DNA from 2 places in the Stappia sp. ABD4_338 genome. Region 2 is predicted to be linked to the other one. Evidence: riboswitches for the same ligand, from Rfam matches in the RefSeq annotation. Region 2 holds a riboswitch; the other holds the start of a gene.

Region 1 (3,400 bases), 1.7 Mb from region 2:
GCTTCCCGTGACCGTCCTGTCCGGCTTTCTCGGCGCCGGAAAGACGACGCTCCTGAACAGGATCCTCTCCAACCGTGACGGACTGCGCGTCGCGGTGATCGTGAACGACATGAGCGAGGTCAACGTCGACGCCGGTCTCGTGCGCGATGGCGGCGCGGATCTCTCGCGCACCCGCGAACAGCTCGTGGAGATGACCAACGGCTGCATCTGCTGCACCCTGCGCGAGGACCTGCTGACGGAGGTCTTCCGCATTGCCGGGGAGCAACGCTTCGATCATCTGCTCATCGAGGCAAGCGGAATTTCCGAGCCGCTTCCGGTCGCGGCGACCTTCGCCTTTCGCGACGAGAACAATGTCAGCCTCGAGGATGTGGCGGAAATCAACTCCATGATCACGGTCGTCGATGCGGCGAACCTGATCGCGAACTACGGCTCCAACGCCTTTCTCGCCGAGCGCGGACTGGAGGCGGCGGAAGGCGACGACCGCAGCCTCGTCGACCTGCTTGTCGAGCAGATCGAGTTCGCCGACACCATCGTGCTCAACAAGGTGAGCCTCGCGGACGCGCGCGAGTTGCAGGCGGTGCGCAAGATCGTGCGCGCGCTCAACACCGACGCGCGCGTGCTGGAGACGGATTTCGGCAACATTCCGGTTCCCGAGCTTCTTGGCGCGAAGCACTTCGATTTCGACCGTGCCCAGTCCCATCCGCTCTGGTTCAAGGAGCTCAACGGTTTTGCGGACCACGTGCCCGAGACCGAGGAATACGGCATTCGCTCCTTCGTCTATCGCGCCCGGCGCCCCTTCGCGCCGCAGCGATTGAAGGCGTTCATCGATCGCTCCTGGCCAGGCGTCGTGCGCACCAAGGGCTTCTTCTGGCTTGCGACCCGCCCGCGCCACGTCGGGGAAATCAGCCAGGCGGGCGCCCAGGTGCGCACGGAAAAACGCGGTCTGTGGTGGTCGGCGGTTCCCAAATCCTACTGGCCGGAAGACCCCGCCTGGGCGTCGGCCATGCGCCCGATCTTCGATTCCCGGTGGGGCGACCGGCGCCAGGAGATCGTCTTCATCGGCCTGGACACAATGGACGAGGCAGCACTTCGCGCCGACCTGGATTCCTGTCTGGTCGACGACGACGATTTCCGCCCCGACCTCTGGACCGGGTTGCCGGACCCCTTTCCCGCCTGGCAGGCCGGGACCGACTGAACGGGACGGCAGGCAAGGCGAAAGCGGTTGCCGCGGGGCGGCCAATCTGCCACTTTTCGTGGTGATGGTTGCCTGCGGAGAATCTCCAAGGGCATGAAAAGGGAACACGGTGAGGCGTACCCAACAGGGACCGAGACCGTGGCTGCCCCCGCAACTGTGAGCGGAAAGCCGACCCCATGTGCCACTGTCCGGACAGGACGGGAAGGCGGGGGAGGCAGCGACCCGCGAGCCAGGAGACCTGCCATCATGGTTTCACCAATTACCGGACGGGGTGTTCCGGGAAGGCGACATGGCAATATCCGGACAGTGCAGGCTTTCCATCTTGCATCGTCCCCCGGCCATCGGTCTTCCCCTGCCCCGCTCCCTCGACCGGCAGGATAAGGATGGCCAGCGACCTGACCTCCTCCATCATCGGGCATGACGACCCGGCACGCTCCGGCACCGCAAGCGCGATCGTCACCGTCTGCAAGACCTGTCGCGCCCGGCACGTCGACGAGGATGGCGCCACGCACTACGGCGAACGCGTCGGCGAGGATGTCTCGAGACGTCTGGCCGAGGCCCTGTGCGCGCTTGAGCTCGATGAGCGCGTCGCCCTTGCCGACGTCGGCTGCATGGCCGGTTGCGGGCGCCCCTGCTCGGTCGCGGTCCAGGCCGTCGGCAAGGCGGGATATCTCTTTGGCGACATCGTCACGGACGAGGAGGTGGCGGCAATCGCCGCCTTCGCGGGCCAGCACATCGGCCTCGAGGACGGATGGTGCTCCTCGCTTCAACGCCCCGAGGCACTGAAGCGCAAGACACTGGCACGTCTTCCCGCTCCCCTTCCCCTCCCGCCGCTGGCCGGCGCCCTTCGCGAGGCAGCGGAATGAGCCACGAGACCGGACAGGAGGTCACCCTCGAACTTCTCGGCCTGGGCTATGCCACCGCACGCGGCGACGCCCTTGTCGCGGATGTGTCCTTCCACGTCCACGCCGGCGAGATCCTTGCGATCGCGGGGCCCAATGGCGCTGGCAAGAGCACGCTGGTGCGCATGATCGCCGGGCTGATGCCCGCCGGCTCCGGCGAGATCAGGCTCGGCGGGCGCCCCCTGACCGATATTCCGATCGCGGAACGGGCCCGCTCCGTCGCCTATGTCGGCCAAAGCGAGGAGCCCGACGGACGCCTGTCCGTCACCGAATATGTCGCCCTCGGGCGGTTGCCGCACCGGCGCGCGCTGGATGCCCGCGCCCATCGCACGGCGGTCGCCGAAGCGCTCGCCGTCGCCGGCCTCTCCTCCCTTGCGCCTCGCACCATCGGCAGCCTGTCCGGCGGCGAGCGCCAACGTGCCAAGATCGCCCGGGCCGTCTGCCAGACACCGAAGCTTCTGGTGCTGGACGAGCCGACCAACCACCTCGACCCGCGTGCCCGGGGCGATCTGCTCAGCCTCGTTGCCCGCCTGGGCATCACCGTCATCGCCGTCCTGCACGACCTGACGCTGATCGAGGATTTCGCCAGCCACGTTGCACTCATCGACGACGGACGCCTAGCCGCCTACGGCCACCCGCAAGAGGTCCTGTCCGGCGCGAGGGTACGCGAGACCTTCGAGGTCGACATGCACCGGCTGCCCCACCCCTTCGAGGACCGGCTGCTCTGCGCCCTCGACATCCCCATCAGCCGGCCCATCAACCGGCCCGTCCCCTCGCGCTGAACCACAAGTCCCTCCGCCTCTGACCGAAAGACCCGTCATGCTCCGCATCCCGACCGCTCTCGCCGCCCTTCTTCTCGCGGGGACGGCACAGGCCGCTCCCGTCACCGTCGACAATTGCGGCGAGCCGCTCACCTTCGAGACCACGCCCGAGCGCATGGTGACCCAGGACATCAACATCTCGGAGATGGCCTTCGCCCTTGGCCTTCAGGACCACATGGTCGGCGTCAGCGGCATCAGCGGCTGGTACAAGACCACGCCCGATTTCGAGAAGAAGCGCGGTGACCTGCCGGAAATCGCGCCGAAGTACCCTTCGATGGAGAACCTTGTCGCCTCCGGCGCGGATCTCTTCTTCGGCGGCTGGTACTACGGGATGAAGCCGGGCGGAGACGTGACGCCGGAAACGCTTGGCCGGCAGGGCATCAAGACGCTGATCCTCACCGAGAGCTGCATCCACGTCGACAAGGAGCGCCCCGCCGCATCCCTCGACCTGCTTTACGGCGACGTCGAGCGGCTGGGAAAGA
Region 2 (3,400 bases):
GGCGACAAGCAGCGTCATTGCCGCGCTCACTCCATCGAGCGTGAAGGCAAGCGCCAGCGGCTCCGCGCCGAACGACACCTGCAGCGGACCGTGAAGAAGCTCCTGGCACAGGGCGGCGAGAGCCAGCCCCAGTGCCGCAAGCGCGGCCCCCTGCGGCAGCCAGCCGATGCCCGTCGGCCGGCGGCCGGGACGCACGGCAAGGACAAGCGCCGCGGCAAGCAGCACCGACGGTGCGAGCAGGGAGAGCGGAAGCGAAACGAACATGGCGGGGCGTCCTCGGAAGTGAGCGGTGCCCATGCCAATAACGTTTCGAACGATTTCAAAAAATTACATATTATCTTCGATATCGTTCTATATATAAGAACAATGTCCGTTCTGAACCTGCATCACCTGCGCCTGTTCCGCGCCGTTGCCCGCAAGGGCACGCTGACCGGGGCGGCGCGCGAGCTGAACCTGTCGCAATCCGCCCTGTCGACCCAGATCAAGGCGCTGGAGGCGTCGCTCGGCCATGACCTGTTCGAGCGGCGCGGGCGCGGCCTCGTGCTCAGCGAGGCCGGACGGATCGCCCTCGACCACGCGGAGGCGATCTTCCGCACGGCGGACGACCTGACGGCCACGCTGCGCAACACGGGTAATGTGCGGCGCGCACTGCGGGTCGGCGCGCTCGCGACGCTGTCGCGCAACTTCCAGCTCCGCTTCCTGATGCCGCTTGCCGGACGGTCCGACGTGGAAGTGATCCTGCGCTCGGGCTCACAGGCGGACCTGCTGCGCGCCCTCGAGGCCTTGTCGCTCGACGTGGTGCTGACGAACCTGGTGCCCGGACGCGATGCGGCGAGCCCCTATCTGGTGCACGCCCTTTCGGAACAGCCCGTGAGCCTTGTCGGACCGCCCGAGTTCGCGGGCCGCGCGCTTGCCGACCTGCTGGCAAGCGAACCGCTCATCCTGCCGACACCGGAGGCGGCGCTGCGCGCGTCCTTCGACGTGCTGATCGGTCGGCTCGGGGTCGTGCCGAGGATCGCGGCAGAAGCCGATGACATGGCCATGCTGCGTCTTCTCGCGCGCGAGAAGGTGGGCCTTGCCGTGCTCGCCCCGATCGTGGTGCGGGACGAACTGGCGGCCGGAACACTGGCCGAACTGCATCGGCTGGAGGGAATCAGCGAGCGCTTCTTTGCCGTGACGCTGCATCGCCGGTTTCCGAATCCGCTTGTGGGCGAGGTGCTCGCCGCCTTCGCCCTGGACGGGAAATAGACGCGGGACACAGGGTTTCCGCACCGGCCCTCAAGATCAATATAAACACATAAACATTCCTTTATATCATCTTGACAGGAGCGAACGACGGGCGCAGTCTGGTGGCGTCGTGGTTCCGTCGCGCCGCCTGCCGGTGTCGTGACGGCCAAGAGGGAATCCGGTGCGCCATGGCGACATGGCAAGGCCGGAGCTGCCCCCGCAACTGTAAGCGGCGAGCCCGCATCCGTTCACGCCACTGGGACCGGCCACGGCCACCCCCGGGAAGGCAGGATGCGCGCGACGACCCGCGAGCCAGGAGACCTGCCACGTCATCATGATCGTCCCTGGGCGGGGTGTCCCGGTGGTGCGTATGCGGCCGTGCGGGAGGCTCCTTCCGCTCACGTGTCCGCACACGTCCGCTCGGCCTTTGCCCCCAACATTTGGGGTTCAAGCCGATGGCTTCCGTTTCGCTTCCCATACATTCCCTGGCAACAGCCACGCTCGGCGTCCCGCGGATCGGTCCGCGCCGCGAGCTGAAATCCGCACTCGAGGCCCATTGGGCCGGCCGTCTCGACGAAACGGCGCTCGAGGAGACCGCCGCCGCCCTGCGCGCGGCCGGTTGGGCGCGGCAGCACGCGCTCGGCATCACCCAGATCCCGAGCGGCGACTTCTCGCTCTACGACCACGTGCTCGACACGGCGGTCATGGTCGGCGCGATTCCCGAGCGCTTCGGCTGGTCGGGCGGGCCCGTGCCGCTCGCAACCCGTTTCGCCATGGCACGCGGCACCTCAAGCGCCGGCAGCCCGGACGCCGATGGCTGCGGCCATGCCGGACACGGCGGCACACCCCGGGAAGGCGGTGTCGCGGCGCTGGAAATGACCAAGTGGTTCGACACCAACTACCACTATCTCGTGCCGGAACTCACCGGCGACCAGCGCTTCACGCTTGCCGACACCAAGCCGCTCGACCATTTCCTGGAGGCCAAGGCGCTCGGCTATCACACACGACCGGTGCTGCTTGGTCCCGTCACCTTCCTCAAGCTGGCCAAGGCGGTGACGCCCGACGTCAATCCGCTCGCCCTGCTCGACCGGCTTGTCCCGGTCTATGCGGATCTTCTCGCACGGCTTGCCGAGGTCGGCGCCGACTGGGTGCAGATCGACGAACCCTGCCTGGCGGGCGACATCGACGCCCCGACGCACACCGCCCTGCACCGGGCCTATTCGGCCTTCGCACGCGCGGTGCCGGACATCCGCGTCCTGCTGGCGACCTACTTCGGCCCGCTTGGCGACGCGCTCGACCTTGCCGTCTCGCTGCCGGTCGCCGGCCTGCACGCCGACCTGGTCCGCGCACCCGGACAGCTCGTCCCACTCGTCGAAAGGGCGCCGCGCGAGATGTTGCTGTCTCTCGGGGTCGTGGACGGGCGCAACGTCTGGCGGACGGACCTTTCCGCCCTGCTCGACCGGCTGGAGCCGGTGCTGGCGACCCGCAGGGCCGACCGGATCGAGATCGCGCCGTCGTGCTCGCTGCTGCACGTGCCGGTCGATCTGGCTCAGGAAGACGACCTCGATCCCGAGATCGCGAGCTGGCTCGCCTTCGGCGTGCAGAAGATGGAAGAGCTGCAGGTGATCGCAACGGCGCTGCAAAGCGGACGGGACGCGGTCGGCGAGGTCCTTGCCGCTTCCAGCGCCGCCGTGGCGTCGCGCGCGGCCTCGCCGCGCGTGCATGACGCAGCCGTTGCCGCGCGACTTGCCGCCGTCACCCCACGGATGAGCCGGCGCGAGAGCCCGTTCGCGGACCGCGCCGAACGACAGAGGCGGCTCCTCGACCTGCCCGCGTTTCCCACGACCACGATCGGGTCCTTCCCGCAGACGGCGGAGGTGCGCAAGGCACGCGCGGCCCACGCCAGGGGCAGGCTCTCGGACGGCGACTACGAGCATTTCCTCGCGGAGGAGACCGCGCGGGCCATCCGTTTCCAGGAGGAGATCGGCCTCGACGTTCTGGTCCATGGCGAGTTCGAGCGAAACGACATGGTCCAGTACTTCGGCGAACGGCTGTCGGGCTTCGCCTTCACCCGCAACGCCTGGGTGCAGAGTTACGGGTCGCGCTGCGTGCGCCCGCCGATCGTCTATGGCGACGTGGCCCGTCCGAAGCCGATGACCGTGGCAAGGTGGCA

The links. A riboswitch is a leader RNA that binds a small molecule or an ion and turns the genes downstream of it on or off. The one in region 2 is predicted to bind cobalamin.
Region 1: it holds a riboswitch for cobalamin, as region 2 does, so the genes downstream of both, ACYX4S_RS07390 (DUF1636 family protein) here and metE (5-methyltetrahydropteroyltriglutamate--homocysteine S-methyltransferase) in region 2, are expected to answer to the same signal.

Annotation. Positions count from the first base shown of each region.
Region 1 is NZ_CM149982.1:1,605,036-1,608,435, reverse strand. Features, by position in the region: gene ACYX4S_RS07395 (GTP-binding protein) at 1-1,195, shown strand, start outside; cobalamin riboswitch at 1,244-1,455, shown strand; gene ACYX4S_RS07390 (DUF1636 family protein) at 1,579-2,061, shown strand; gene ACYX4S_RS07385 (ABC transporter ATP-binding protein) at 2,058-2,879, shown strand; gene ACYX4S_RS07380 (ABC transporter substrate-binding protein) at 2,917-3,400, shown strand, end outside.
Region 2 is NZ_CM149982.1:3,330,908-3,334,307, forward strand. Features, by position in the region: gene ACYX4S_RS14995 (proton-conducting transporter transmembrane domain-containing protein) at 1-264, opposite strand, end outside; gene ACYX4S_RS15000 (LysR family transcriptional regulator) at 367-1,248, shown strand; cobalamin riboswitch at 1,342-1,570, shown strand; gene metE (5-methyltetrahydropteroyltriglutamate--homocysteine S-methyltransferase) at 1,683-3,400, shown strand, end outside.